One region of the Streptomyces sp. NPDC091972 genome, then DNA from elsewhere that is predicted to be linked to it. Evidence: riboswitches for the same ligand, from Rfam matches in the RefSeq annotation. Region 1 holds a riboswitch; each other region holds the start of a gene.
The links. A riboswitch is a leader RNA that binds a small molecule or an ion and turns the genes downstream of it on or off. The one in region 1 is predicted to bind thiamine pyrophosphate.
Positions count from the first base shown of each region.

Region 2: linked by a shared signal. The riboswitch ahead of thiC (phosphomethylpyrimidine synthase ThiC) and the one ahead of ACIQJT_RS24390 (thiamine ABC transporter substrate binding subunit) in region 1 are both predicted to bind thiamine pyrophosphate.
Region 3: linked by a shared signal. The riboswitch ahead of thiO (glycine oxidase ThiO) and the one ahead of ACIQJT_RS24390 (thiamine ABC transporter substrate binding subunit) in region 1 are both predicted to bind thiamine pyrophosphate.

Region 1 is NZ_JBIVSV010000008.1:130,375-134,978, reverse strand. It holds gene ACIQJT_RS24405 (phosphatidate cytidylyltransferase) at 1-1,112, shown strand, start outside; gene ACIQJT_RS24400 (hypothetical protein) at 1,247-1,468, opposite strand; gene rlmN (23S rRNA (adenine(2503)-C(2))-methyltransferase RlmN) at 1,625-2,731, shown strand; TPP riboswitch at 2,755-2,862, shown strand; gene ACIQJT_RS24390 (thiamine ABC transporter substrate binding subunit) at 2,859-3,932, shown strand; gene ACIQJT_RS24385 (ABC transporter permease) at 3,977-4,604, shown strand, end outside.
Region 2 is NZ_JBIVSV010000005.1:99,151-103,754, forward strand. It holds gene ACIQJT_RS16235 (metallophosphoesterase) at 1-178, shown strand, start outside; gene ACIQJT_RS16240 (hypothetical protein) at 372-1,238, shown strand; gene thiC (phosphomethylpyrimidine synthase ThiC) at 1,330-3,108, opposite strand; TPP riboswitch at 3,101-3,290, opposite strand; gene ACIQJT_RS16250 (YibE/F family protein) at 4,013-4,604, shown strand, end outside.
Region 3 is NZ_JBIVSV010000004.1:402,808-407,411, forward strand. It holds gene thiE (thiamine phosphate synthase) at 1-57, opposite strand, end outside; gene ACIQJT_RS14380 (Rv2175c family DNA-binding protein) at 152-523, opposite strand; gene ACIQJT_RS14385 (NAD(P)/FAD-dependent oxidoreductase) at 1,110-2,324, opposite strand; gene ACIQJT_RS14390 (hypothetical protein) at 2,357-2,707, opposite strand; TPP riboswitch at 2,760-2,871, shown strand; gene thiO (glycine oxidase ThiO) at 2,869-4,026, shown strand; gene thiS (sulfur carrier protein ThiS) at 4,023-4,223, shown strand; gene ACIQJT_RS14405 (thiazole synthase) at 4,227-4,604, shown strand, end outside.

The sequences.
Region 1 (4,604 bases):
AGGGGCCTGTCCAGGGGGCCGCCCCGGCGGGTCCCGCGTACGATGCGCATGACGCGCAGCACACTCGGCCCATGCCCATCGTGCCCGACGGACCCGCCGTACCCCCGTACGGCGACGCCCAGGATGACGACCGGGGGGCCGCTCGGCTGAGTGGTCCCTTGTTCCGCGACGAGGCGTCCCGCCACGGGACGTTCCGTGAAGACACCGCATCGGCGCAGCCCTACGCGGCGGCACCGCAGACGCAGAATCCGGAGCCCATGCCCGACTCCTCGCAGCCGGCGCCCGCGCCGCAGAAGAAGAGCGCGGGGCGGGACCTGGGTGCGGCCATAGGGGTCGGTGTCGGACTCGGCGTCGTGATCATCGCGTCGCTGTTCTTCGTCAAGGCCGCGTTCGTCGGCGTGATAGCGGTCGCCGTCGTGGTCGGGCTGTGGGAGCTGACGAAGCGGCTGGAGGAACGCAAGGGCATCAAGGCGCCGCTCGTGCCGCTGGCGCTCGGCGGGGCCGCGATGGTCGTCTCGGGGTACGTCCGGGGCGCGGAGGGCGCGTGGGTCGCCATGGCGCTCACGGCACTCGCGGTCCTGGTCTGGCGGATGACGGAACCGCCGGAGGGTTACCTCAAGGACGTCACGGCGGGCGTCTTCGCGGCGTTCTACGTCCCGTTCCTGGCCACCTTCGTCGCGATGATGCTGACGGCCGAGGACGGGGCCGCACGCGTCCTGACCTTCCTGCTCCTGACCGTCGTCAGCGACACCGGCGCCTACGCGGTCGGCTGGCGCTTCGGCACCCACAAGCTCGCGCCGCGCATCAGCCCCGGCAAGACCCGGGAGGGCCTGGTCGGAGCGGTGGCGTTCGCGATGGCCGCGGGTGCGCTGTGCATGGAGTTCCTGATCGACGACGGCGCGTGGTGGCAGGGCCTGCTGCTCGGGCTGGCGGTCGCGGCCAGCGCGACGCTGGGTGACCTCGGCGAGTCGATGATCAAGCGGGACCTCGGCATCAAGGACATGGGCACGCTGCTGCCGGGCCACGGCGGCATCATGGACCGCCTGGACTCCCTGCTGCCGACGGCGCCGGTGGTGTGGCTGCTGCTGGTGCTGTTCGTGGGCTCGGGCTGACTCCGTCCGTACTGCTCTTTGGCCCCCGCCCTGTTCTCAGGGTGGGGGCCGCGTCGTCAGGCCCGTCTTCCCCGGGGAGAGCGCCCGCGCCTCGGCGGTACTGCGACGCCCGGCAGACCGGCACCGGCGAAGGCCTACGCGAACGGGGACAGCCCCTTGCTCTCCAGGTGAGCGAGCAACGCATCCAGGCATGCGTCCGGCCTGGCCAGATCGGCACGGAAGAAGGAGTCCTCGCCGAGGGCCCCTCCGCTGACGATGACCATCCATGCCGCCCGGCGCTCCACCATGCGGTCACCGTCGACCTTGAACACGGTCGTGACGCCGCGCTCGGCCAGCCACTCCATCAGTTCGAGCATGTCCACCCGCACCCCTCCGGAGCGATCATCCCACCCGCGGGCACGCCCCTCGGGCCGTCCGAGCCGGCCAACGCCGACGGTCCGCACCCCCAGGTGACCACCCCCACCCCGCTCCGGCCCGGGCTCCCCGCATTGATCTGCCACACTGGAAGGGTTATGCCTGCACCCGGAGAACTCACTTTCGTCGCCCCCCGCGGAGCCAAGAAGCCGCCGCGGCACCTTGCTGATCTCACTCCTGCCGAGCGCAAGGAGGTCGTGGCGGGGATCGGGGAGAAGCCGTTTCGCGCCAAGCAGCTCTCGCAGCACTACTTCGCTCGGTACGCGCACGACCCGGCGGAGTGGACGGACATCCCGGCCGGTGCGCGCGGCAAGCTCCAGGAGGCGCTGCTTCCCGAGCTCATGACCGTCGTACGGCATCTGTCGACCGACCAGGGGACCACGCGCAAGACGCTGTGGCGGCTGTTCGACGGGACGCTCGTGGAGTCGGTGCTCATGCGGTACCCGGACCGGGTGACCATGTGCATCAGCTCGCAGGCGGGGTGCGGGATGAACTGCCCCTTCTGTGCCACCGGGCAGGCGGGGCTGGACCGGAATCTGTCCACCGCCGAGATCGTCCACCAGATCGTGGACGGGATGCGGGCGCTGCGGGACGGAGAGGTTCCGGGCGGGCCCGCGCGGCTGTCCAACATCGTCTTCATGGGCATGGGTGAGCCGCTCGCCAACTACAAGCGGGTCGTCGGAGCCATCCGCGCGCTCACCGATCCCGCCCCCGACGGGCTCGGGCTCTCCCAGCGCGGCATCACCGTGTCGACGGTGGGGCTCGTGCCCGCCATCCAGCGGTTCTCCGACGAGGGCTTCAAGTGCCGGCTCGCGATCTCCCTGCACGCGCCCGACGACGAGCTGCGCGACACCCTCGTCCCCGTGAACACGCGGTGGAAGGTGCGCGAGGTCCTCGACGCCGGGTTCGAGTACGTCGAGAAGTCCGGGCGGCGGCTCAGCATCGAGTACGCGCTCATCCGGGACATCAACGACCAGGCGTGGCGCGGGGACCGGCTCGGGCGGCTGCTCAAGGGCAAGCCCGTGCACGTCAACCTCATCCCGCTGAACCCCACTCCGGGGTCGAAGTGGACGGCCTCCCGGCCCGAGGACGAGAAGGCGTTCGTCGAGGCCATCGCCGCCCACGGGGTGCCGGTGACCATCAGGGACACCCGTGGGCAGGAGATCGACGGGGCCTGTGGTCAGCTCGCCGCCACCGAGCGGTAGTCTGACGTCCGTACGTACATCTTCATATCCGACAGGGGAGCGCGACAGCGCTGAGAGTGCGGCGATCGGGCCGCAGACCCTCTGAACCTCGCCCAGGTCATTCTGGGTAGGAAGTTCGGTCATCACCGTGAACAACAAGAAGTTCTTCGCTGCCGTCGTCGGCCTCGGCCTTGTCACGCTGTCCGCGTGCGGGTCCTCGTCCGACGACGACGACACCGGCTCCGAGTCCAAGACCGTCACCCTGGTCAGCCACGACTCCTGGGCCGTCTCCAAGAACGTCCTCGCCGACTTCGAGAAGAAGTCCGGCTACAAGGTCAGGGTCCTGGAGGACGGCGACGCCGGGCAGGCCGTCAACAAGGCCATCCTCACCAAGGACAACCCGCAGGGCGACGTCTTCTTCGGCGTCGACAACACCCTGCTCTCCCGCGCGCTCGACAACGGTCTCTTCCAGCCGTACGAGGCCAAGGGCGCCGACACGATCAAGGCGGGATACCGCGTCGACGGCGACAAGGTCACGCCCGTCGACACCGGCGACATCTGCGTCAACTACGACAAGGCGTACTTCACCGAGCACAAGCTCGCGCCGCCGACGTCGTACGACGACCTGGTCAAGCCCGCCTACAGGAACCTCCTCGTCACCGAGAACGCCTCCACCTCCTCGCCGGGTCTCGGCTTCCTGCTCGGGACCGCCGCGAAGTACGGGGACGACGGGTGGGAGGGCTACTGGAAGAAGCTCAAGGCCAACGGCGTCAAGGTCGTCGACGGCTGGGAGCAGGCATACAACGAGGAGTTCTCCGGGTCGGCCGGAGGCAAGAAGGCCAAGGCCGACCGGCCGCTCGTCGTCTCGTACGCCTCCTCGCCGCCCGCCGAGGTGATCTACGCCGATCCGAAGCCGAAGACCGCGCCCACCGGGGTCGTCGACGGCACCTGCTTCCGGCAGACCGAGTACGCCGGACTGCTGAGCAACGCCGAGAACAGCAAGGGCGGCAAGGCGTTCCTGGACTTCCTGCTCACCAAGGAGTTCCAGCAGGACATGCCGCTCAACATGTTCGTGTACCCGGTCGTCGAGGGCGCCCAGGTGCCCGCCGAGTTCACGCAGTACGGTCCGCAGGCCAAGGATCCCGAGACCATGGACCCGGCGAAGATCGCCGACCACCGTGACGACTGGGTCAAGTCGTGGACCTCGCTGGTTCTGAAGTAGGGCCCCGCAAGCCGTTCCACAACGCGGCGGCGCGGCTCGGTCTGATGGCCGTGCCCGTCGCGTTCTTCGCCGTCTTCTTCGCCTACCCCGTCGCCGCGATCGTCACCCGGGGGCTCAAGACCGGCGGGACCTGGCAGTTCGGCAGGATCACCGAGGTCCTCGCCCAGCCGGACATCCGGCACGTGCTGTGGTTCACCACCTGGCAGGCGCTCGCCTCCACGGCGCTTACGCTCCTGATCGCGCTCCCCGGCGCGTACGTCTTCGCGCGCTTCGACTTCCCCGGCAAGCAGGTCCTGCGGGCCGTGGTCACCGTCCCCTTCGTGCTGCCCACGGTCGTCGTCGGTACGGCCTTCCTGGCGCTCGTCGGCCGGGGCGGACCGCTCGACGAGTGGTGGGGCGTACGGCTGGACACCACCGTGTGGGCGATCCTGCTCGCGCACGTCTTCTTCAACTACGCGGTCGTCGTACGGACCGTCGGCGGACTGTGGGCGCAACTGGACCCGCGCCAGGAGGAGGCCGCGCGGATGCTGGGCGCGTCCCGGCTCAGGGCCTGGCGGACGGTCACCCTGCCCGCCCTCGCACCCGCCGTGGCCGCCGCCGCGCTGATGGTCTTCCTGTTCACGTTCACCTCCTTCGGAGTCGTGCAGATCCTCGGCGGGCCGACCTTCTCCA
Region 2 (4,604 bases), on a different contig from region 1:
CGGCCACAGCCCGATCCCCTATCTGCTCGGCGAAGTGGGCTCGGAGGACGACAAGGAGGAATCCGGTCCGCTCGTCGAGGGACCGCACGTCTACGCCGACGGACTGGCCATCGCCATGGACGGCGGAGTGACCATGGCCGGAAAACTGCTGGTCCAGCAACTGCCCCTGGATATCTGAACCTTCACCGGGCAGACCTTCCCCCAGGACGGACCGACCGTCTGCCGCGCAGGCCAGAGGCCAATTTCTGGAAACCCCCTGTCACCCTGTGCCGAGACCGCTCTACCATCTGCTTATCCGTAGCAGGCTCCCCTCCGTTTCTGCCCGACGGCTCGTTGGCATGCGAGCCCCAAGCCCTACGGAGCATCGGGGGATGCACATGAACAGCGTTCCGCAGCACCTGCACAGCGAGGACCGCCAGGACTACGAGCGGATCCTCGATGAGGCGCTGCGCTCCGCACCACACCGTCCCGAACTGGCCGCGGTCGGACAGCGGCTGAATCCCGAACAGCTGCGCACCATGGCGCTCAACGCGACCGCGCTCATCACGGCGGCCGCGGCGACCGAGTACCAGCACTACGTGAAGGTCCGCGAGGAACAGCGCCGCCCCGCGACGCCGTCCAGCCTGTCGTCCGCGCACGAACCCGGTCCCGCCGACTCGGGCACGGGTGCGATGGGGCTCGCCACCACCATGGGAGAGGTCGCCGAGACCGCCGGTGCGGGCGCCGTCGCCGTCGCCGCCGTCCTGACGCCCGTCCTCGCCGGAACAGCCGCGGCGATCTTCCTGCTCGTGGGCTACATACTCCAGATGCTCAGCCCCCCGCCGGCGTTCGCCCACGCCATGATCACCATCGGATGGGTCTTCGGCGCCCTGACCGCGGCCGCGATCCTTGTCGCCGCCGTCGGTCTGCTGATCACCGCACTGCGCAACCGGCCCTCGCCGGACGCGGGGTACGGCGAACTGAGCGAGGAGGTGGCACGGGCCAGAGACGCCTGGCGCGAAGCCCTGCTGGAACGTGGCCTCCTCCCCTTCCTCAGGGAGGCCCTGGCCGATCCCGGCACCGCCGCCGCACTGCATCACACGGCACCGCCCGCACCGACCAGCCGGATGCCCAGCCTCGGCTACGACCGCCCGGGCTTCAGCAGTCCGGACGACGGGGCCTCCGGTGCCCGCCCGAGCTTCACCAGCCCGGACTACACCAGCCCGGACTTCGGGGGGCCGGAACACCAGCCGGAGTGACACCCGGCACCGCCCCTCGGCTTGCGCCCCCACCACGGGGAGCGCAAGCCGAAGACCCGGCCGCGGGCCGCCCGCCGACGGTCCGCCTCCGTCAGTCGGCGATCGGCAGATAGACGCGGTTGCCCGCCGCCGCGAACTCCTTCGACTTCTGGGCCATGCCCTCCTCGATCTCCTCCTGGCTGTCGCCGTGACGGCGGCGGATGTCCTGGGAGATCTTCATCGAGCAGAACTTCGGCCCGCACATGGAGCAGAAGTGAGCCGTCTTGGCCGGCTCGGCCGGGAGGGTCTCGTCGTGGAACTCCCGGGCCGTGTCGGGGTCGAGGGCCAGGTTGAACTGGTCCTCCCAGCGGAACTCGAAGCGGGCGTCGGAGAGGGCGTCGTCCCACTCCTGGGCGCCCGGGTGCCCCTTGGCGAGGTCGGCCGCGTGGGCGGCGATCTTGTAGGTGATGACCCCCGTCTTGACGTCGTCCCTATTGGGCAGGCCCAGGTGCTCCTTGGGCGTGACGTAGCAGAGCATCGCGGTGCCCCACCAGGCGATCATCGCGGCACCGATGCCGGAGGTGATGTGGTCGTAGGCCGGCGCGACGTCGGTGGTCAGCGGGCCGAGCGTATAGAACGGAGCTTCATCGCAGATCTCCTGCTGAAGGTCGATGTTCTCCTTGATCTTGTGCATCGGGACGTGTCCCGGGCCCTCGATCATGGTCTGTACGTTGAAACGCTTCGCGATCCGGTTGAGTTCCCCGAGCGTGCGCAACTCCGCGAACTGCGCCTCGTCGTTGGCGTCCGCGATCGAGCCGGGCCGGAGGCCGTCGCCTAGCGAGTACGTGACGTCGTAGGTGGCGAGGATCTCGCACAGCTCCTCGAAGTTCTCGTACAGGAACGACTCCTTGTGGTGCGCCAGGCACCACGCCGCCATGATCGAGCCCCCGCGCGAGACGATGCCCGTCTTGCGGTTCGCGGTCAGCGGTACGTACGGCAGGCGCACGCCCGCGTGGACCGTCATGTAGTCCACACCCTGCTCGGCCTGCTCGATCACCGTGTCCTTGTAGATCTCCCAGGTCAGCTCCTCGGCACGGCCGTCGACCTTCTCCAGCGCCTGGTAGAGCGGCACCGTGCCGATGGGGACGGGGGAGTTGCGCAGCACCCACTCGCGAGTGGTGTGGATGTTGCGGCCGGTGGACAGGTCCATGACCGTGTCGGCGCCCCATCGGGTCGCCCAGGTCATCTTCTCGACCTCCTCCTCGATGGAGGACGTCACGGCCGAGTTGCCGATGTTGGCGTTGACCTTCACCAGGAAACGCTTGCCGATGATCATCGGCTCGATCTCCGGGTGGTTGACGTTCGCTGGCAGGACCGCGCGTCCCGCCGCGATCTCCTCGCGGACGACCTCGGGCTCGACGTTCTCCCGGATGGCGACGTACTCCATCTCGGGGGTGATCTCGCCGCGGCGGGCGTACGCGAGCTGGGTGACCGCCTGGCCGTCACGGCTGCGGCGCGGCTGGCGCGACCGCCCCGGGAAGACCGCGTCGAGGTTGCGGAGGCCGCCCCGGGGTGAGGTGTGCTTGATCCCGTCGTCCTCGGGCCGCACGGGTCGACCCTCGTACTCCTCGGTGTCCCCGCGGGCGATGATCCAGTTCTCCCGCAGCGGCGCGAGGCCCCGGCGGACGTCCGTGTCGGTGAGCGGATCGGTGTACGGGCCCGACGTGTCGTACAGCGTGACCGACTGCCCGTTGGTGAGGTGCACCTGGCGGACCGGCACCCGCAGATCGGGGCGCGAGCCCTCGATGTACGCCTTGTGCCAGCCGATGGACTTCCCGGCCTCCGTGTCGAGCTGGTCGGAGGCAGGCGTGCGCGCGTCCTTGATGGTCATGAGACCTACTCCCTACGCCGGCATTACCCGGTAACAGGTTCGGCGGTCGACGCAGCCATTTCCGTCCGCCGACGTTTCGTGGGGAACGTCACTTGCTTGAAATGAAGTTCCACGTGAAACATCGCTGGGACGGAGGTCAGCGCCCTCTCAGCCCGGTGCTCCGAGCTCCCGCGTGTACAAAGGTGGCTCCACGCTAGCGTCAATTCGGGCGCGGTGAACAGAGGGCCCCTGTCGTTCTTGCGATGATCGGTCGGTGACCACGACGCATCAGTCCCCTTACCCGCCTCCCGAGCCGCCGCGTCGGCCCGGCTCCGGAAACGGCCCTGGGCACGGGCCGGGACATGGACCTGAGCACGGGCCCGGGCATGGTCCTGGCACTGGCTCCCGTGGCAGTTTCGGAGGCGCTGAGGGCAGCGGAGCCAGCGGCGGCAGCGGCAGCGGCAGCGGCAGCGGCAGCGGCAGCGGCGGAACGGCCGGGGCCGGTGGCTGGCACGAGCATGAGCATGAGCATGAGCGTGGTGGCGGGCAGGGCGGCAGTCAGGGGCGGGGTTACGGCCAGGGGCAGGGTTACGGCCAGGGTCAGGGGCAGAGTCACGGTCAGCGTCCGGGTGCGGCTTTTGGCGGCCAGGGCAGTGGTGGGGCTGGTGGCGGACACGGGCAGGGTCCCGGAGACACGCACGGGTACGGTCCGGGGGCAGGACGCGGTTACGTTCCAGGGGGCGGGCGCGGGCCCGGTGACGGGCACGGGTCGGGCGACGGACACGGTTCGGTCGACGGACACGGGAGTGGACCCGGTTCCGGTGGTGGCGGGCACGGTCACTCGCACAGTCACAGTCATGGACCGGCGGCTCCCGTCTCCAAGCACCTGCGCAAGGTCATCGCGGCGATCCTCATCCCGTTCGGCATGGCAGTGGTGGTGGGGCTTGTTGTGCTCTGGCCCGGAGGCGCCCCGGCACACGAACGCACCGGAGTCGGATTCGACCGGCAGACGCAGCAGGCCACCGTCAGCAAGGTCGTCAGCGTCGACTGCAAGTCGGTGAACGCCTCAGGGGAGACCCCGACCGGGGACACCTCCACCGCCGAGGGCTCCTCCGCAGAGCAACAGGCGAACGGCACCTGCAAGAAGGCCACGATCCGGGTCGACACCGGCAAGGACAAGGGCCGCACCTTCACGGAGATCGTCCAGCCGGACCAGTCCCGGCAGTTGCACGAGGGCCAGAAGGTCGTGGTCGCGTACGAGCCCTCCGCGCCCAGGGACTTGCAGTACTCGGTGACCGACGTGAGCCGCCGCTTCCCGATGGGGCTGCTCGCCGGCGTCTTCGCGCTCGCCGTCGTGGTCGTCGGGCGGCTGCGCGGGGTCATGGCGCTGGTCGCGCTGGCCATCAGCTTCATGGTGCTGAACTTCTTCATCCTGCCCGCGATCCTCCAGGGCTCGAACCCGCTGCTCGTGGCGGTGATCGGGTCGAGCGCCATCATGCTGATCGCCCTCTACATGT
Region 3 (4,604 bases), on a different contig from region 1:
GTCCGTGCACAGGTAGAGGCGGGCGTCGGCGAGCTGGGTGCGGGCGGTGTCGGGCATGCGTGAGTCTCCCCCGGGGTCGGTGGCGTACGGGCCGTGCCCGACCGTGGCCGCGGCCTGGGCGGTCACGGCCCGTACGCCGGTGTGGTTCGGATCAGACGGCGAGCGCCTGGGCCCGGCGCTTCACCTCCGTGCCGCGATTCTCGCTCAGGGCCTGCGCGGGGGTGCCGGGCAGGCTGTCGTCGGGCGTGAAGAGCCACTCCAGCATCTCTTCGTCGGTGAAGCCGTCGTCCCTCAGGAGCGTCAGGGTCCCGACCAGGCCCTTGACGACCTTCTGCTCGGCCCCGTCGATGAAGGCGGCGGGGACGTGCAGCGCGCGGTTCTCACCACGGCGTACGGCGATGAGCTGGCCCTCCTTGACCAGCTGCCGCACACGCGTCACCTCGACGTCGAGCATCTCTGCGATGTCGGGGAGGGTGAGCCAGGCGGGGACGAGAGCATCGATCTTTGCGTCAATCTCGGTCACGGGATTAAGCGTGCCATCCCGCACTGACAGTCGGAAGCCGGGGCGCCTCACCGGGGGAACGGGGCGTGGTCACCGGGCACGGAAGCCACGGAACCAGGCGGATCCGGCCGTCGGGGTCGGGTCGGCCCTCGCCGCCGGGAGCAGGCAGATCCCGGCCGGACCCCGCTCACCGGTCCAGTCGGGCCCTTGTGGACGAAACCAGACAGCTCCCGCCCCACAGGACTCGGAGCACGGGTCGCCGGAACCGGGTCAAACCCCCACCCCCCACCCACAGGCCCGGCGGCCGAATCCGGACGGGCCCCGGACCACAAGGCCTCCGGCCAAGCCCGGCAGGCGGCCCCGGTCATCCACCCGTCGGCCACGCCGCCACCCGCGCCCCCTCAGGACCCGGCAAAGACCGCCCCCCAGGACCACACGGTCCCGCCCCCACAACCAGTCCCAAGCCGGATGCGGCAGGCGGGTCCAGCCACCCGCCCGCAGCCCGCACAACCACCCACGTGCCCGAACCAGGGCAGCTCCCGGCCTGCCGGCGCCGGCAGGCGCAGGGCGGCGGCTCTCGGCGGAGCCCGTGGCCCGCGCCGCCCCCTTACGCCGTCGCTGCCTTCAGGGGCCTCGCCGGGTCCGCCAGCAGCTCCGGGTCCATCTCCGTGCCGGCCTCGATGAGGCGGCGGCCCTGGGCCAGGTCGCGGGGGCGGCCCACCGCCAGCAGGGCCACCAGGCGGTTCTCCCGCAGCCAGCAGACCGTCCAGGCCGGGCCGGACGGTTCGCCGCGCCACAGGGTGGTGTCGGCGGACGCGTGGTGGCCCGCGTACTGGACGAAGCGGCCGAACTGCTCGGACCAGAAGTACGGCACCGGGTCGTACACCGTGGGCGTCTCGCCGACGATGTCGGCGGCCACCGTGCGGGGGCCCTGGAGGGCGTTGTCCCAGTGGTGCACGAGCAGGCGCTCGCCGTACCTCCCCGAGGGGAAGGAGGCGCAGTCGCCGACGGCGTAGACGTCCGGAGCGGAGGTGCGCAGACGGTCGTCGGCGACGACCTCTCCGTGGGCGCCGAGCTCGATGCCCGAACCGGCCAGCCAGCCCGTGGCCGGCCGGGCGCCGATACCGACCACGACCGCGCCCGCGGCCACCCGGGAGCCGTCGTCCAGGACGACCGCGCCCGGCTCGACACGCTGCACGCGCGCGCGGGTGCGCAGCTCGGCGCCCGCGTCGGCGTACCAGGAGGTCATCGGCGCGGCCACCTCGGCGGGGAGCGCGCCCGCGAGGGGCCGGTCGGCGGCCTCCACGACCGTCACCGCGCAACCCGCCTCGCGCGCGGCGGTGGCGAACTCGGCGCCGATCCAGCCCGCCCCGACGACCACGATGTCGTGCTGCCGGGCGAGCACCGGGCGCAGTCGCTCGGCGTCGTCCAGGGTGCGCAGCACGTGCACGCCCGGCACACCCTCCGTGCCGGGCAGCCGGATCGGTTCGGCACCGGTGGCGAGGACCAGGACGTCATACGGGAAGGGCCCGGCCTCGGTGTCCAGTTCGTGCACCTCGGGGCGGACGCCCAGCACCTCGCGGCCGAGCAGCAGTTCGATGCCGAGAGCCTCGAAGTCGACGTCGAAGGCGGAGCCCTCGGCCTTGCCCAGCAGTACGGCCTTGGAGAGCGGCGGCCGGTCGTAGGGCTGATGGGGTTCCGCGCCGATCAAGGTGACGGTGCCCGTGAAGCCCTGTTCGCGCAGGGCGACCGCGGTCTGGACCCCCGCCATGCCCGCGCCGACCACGACCACCCGCCGTTGCGCCTGCGTCCGCTCGCTCATTTGATCACCATAGCCAGCTGACAATCAGTCAGTCAGGAGTCGTGCGCAGTGACCTGCTCCACAACGCTCGTCCCGCTGCCCGGCTGCGACTCCCACTCCCACGTCTCCTCCAGCCGCACCCGGCCGTCGGGGAGCTCCACCACCGTCGAGACGCAGTGCCCGGAGGAGGTCGTCCCGTCCTGCTTGAGCTGGACGTACCGGAAGTCGAGACGGTCCCCCGCGCGCGTGCCGACGAGATGCCCGCGGACGACGTCGCCGCCCGCGTACTCGGCCCAGATCTCCCCGTCCTTCTCGTGGTAGGCGAACCGGGTCCGCGTACCCACCTGGCCCGGGGCCTGATCGGCCACCGGGGCGAGGACGAGACCGTCGAGTGAGCGGGGCATGGTGGAAGGCTCCCTTACAGAGGCGCACGGGCACGGGCTAGGGTGGCCAACGTAGAGCACTCGCGGGAGCCCGGACGCACCGGGCTGAGAGGGAGGCTGGCGGCCTCCGACCGTACGAACCTGATCCGGGTCATGCCGGCGAAGGGAGGGGCTGGACGCCCATGTCCTCACGTACGTCAGACGTCCTCGTCATCGGGGGCGGCATCATCGGCCTGGTCACGGCCTGGCGGGCCGCGCAGCGCGGGTTCGCCACCGCCGTCGTGGACCCCGAACCGGGCGGCGGGGCCGCCCAGGTGGCCGCCGGGATGCTGGCCGCGGTCACCGAACTGCACTACGGCGAGCAGACCCTGCTGGGCCTGAACCTCGCCTCCGCCGCCCGGTATCCCGACTTCGCGGCCGAGCTCACCGAGCTGACCGGACACGACCTCGGTTACCGGCGGTGCGGCACGCTCGCCGTGGCTCTGGACGCCGACGACCGCGCCCACCTGCGCGAACTGCACGCCCTCCAGCGGCAGTCGGGGCTGGAGTCGGAGTGGCTGTCGGGCCGGGAGTGCCGGCGCCTGGAACCGATGCTCGCGCCAGGGGTGCGGGGCGGGCTGCGGGTGGACGGAGACCACCAGATCGATCCGCGCCGCCTCACGCGCGCGTTGCTGGCCGCGTGCGAGCGCGCCGGCGTGGTGTTCCACCGGGCATGGGCCCGGTCCCTCCAGGTGGTGCGGGACCGGGCGGCCGGGGCCGTCACGACCGACGGCGAGGAACTGGCGGCGGACCAGGTGGTGCTCGCCGCCGGAAGCCTCAGCGGCCGCCTGGAAGGGGTCCCCGAGGCCCTCCTGCCGCCCGTGCGGCCCGTGAAGGGGCAGGTGCTGCGCCTGACCGTGCCGCCGCGCCACGCGCCCTTCCTGAGCCGTACCGTGCGGGCGGTGGTGCGCGGCAGCCAGGTCTACCTGGTGCCGCGCGAGAGCGGTGAGCTGGTGATCGGCGCGACCAGCGAGGAGCTGGGCTGGGACACCACGGTGACCGCGGGCGGGGTGTACGAGCTGTTGCGGGACGCGCACGAACTCGTCCCCGGCATCACCGAACTGCCGCTGACGGAGACCCGCGCGGGACTGCGCCCGGGCTCCCCGGACAACGCCCCGCTGCTCGGCCCGACGGAGCTGCCCGGCCTCCTGCTGGCCACCGGGCACTACCGCAACGGCGTGCTGCTGACGCCGGTCACCGGGGACGCGCTGGCGCACGCGCTGACCACCGGTGAACTGCCGGAGGTGGCCCGCCCGTTCACCCCGAGGCGTTTCCTGGAGTCCGTGGAGCAGCCAGCATGAACATCTCCGTCAACGGGGAGCCGCGGGAGTTCGCTCCCGGCACGGCTCTCGACACCGTCGTACGCACGCTGACGCCGGCGCCCTCCGGGGTGGCCGCCGCGCTCAACGAGACCGTCGTCCCGCGCGCCGAGTGGCCCTCGACGTCCCTCGCCGAGGGAGACCGCGTGGAAGTCCTCACCGCCGTCCAAGGAGGCTGACCCATGGCCGACGATCCCTTCGTCATCGGCGGTACGCCCTTCTCGTCCCGGCTGATCATGGGCACGGGCGGGGCGCCCAGCCTGGACGTCCTGGAGCGGGCGCTGGTCGCCTCCGGCACCGAGCTGACGACGGTCGCGATGCGGCGCGTGAACCCCTCGGTGCACGGCTCGGTGCTGTCCGTGCTGGAGAGGCTCGGCATCCGGGTGCTCCCCAACACCGCGGGCTGCTTCACCGCCGGGGAGGCCGTCCTGACGGCCCGTCTCGCGCGCGAGGCGCTCGGCACCGACCTGGTCAAGCTGGAGGTCATCGCCGACGAGCGCACGCTTCTGCCGGACCCCGTCGAGCTGCTGGACGCGGCGGAGACGCTGGTGGACGACGGT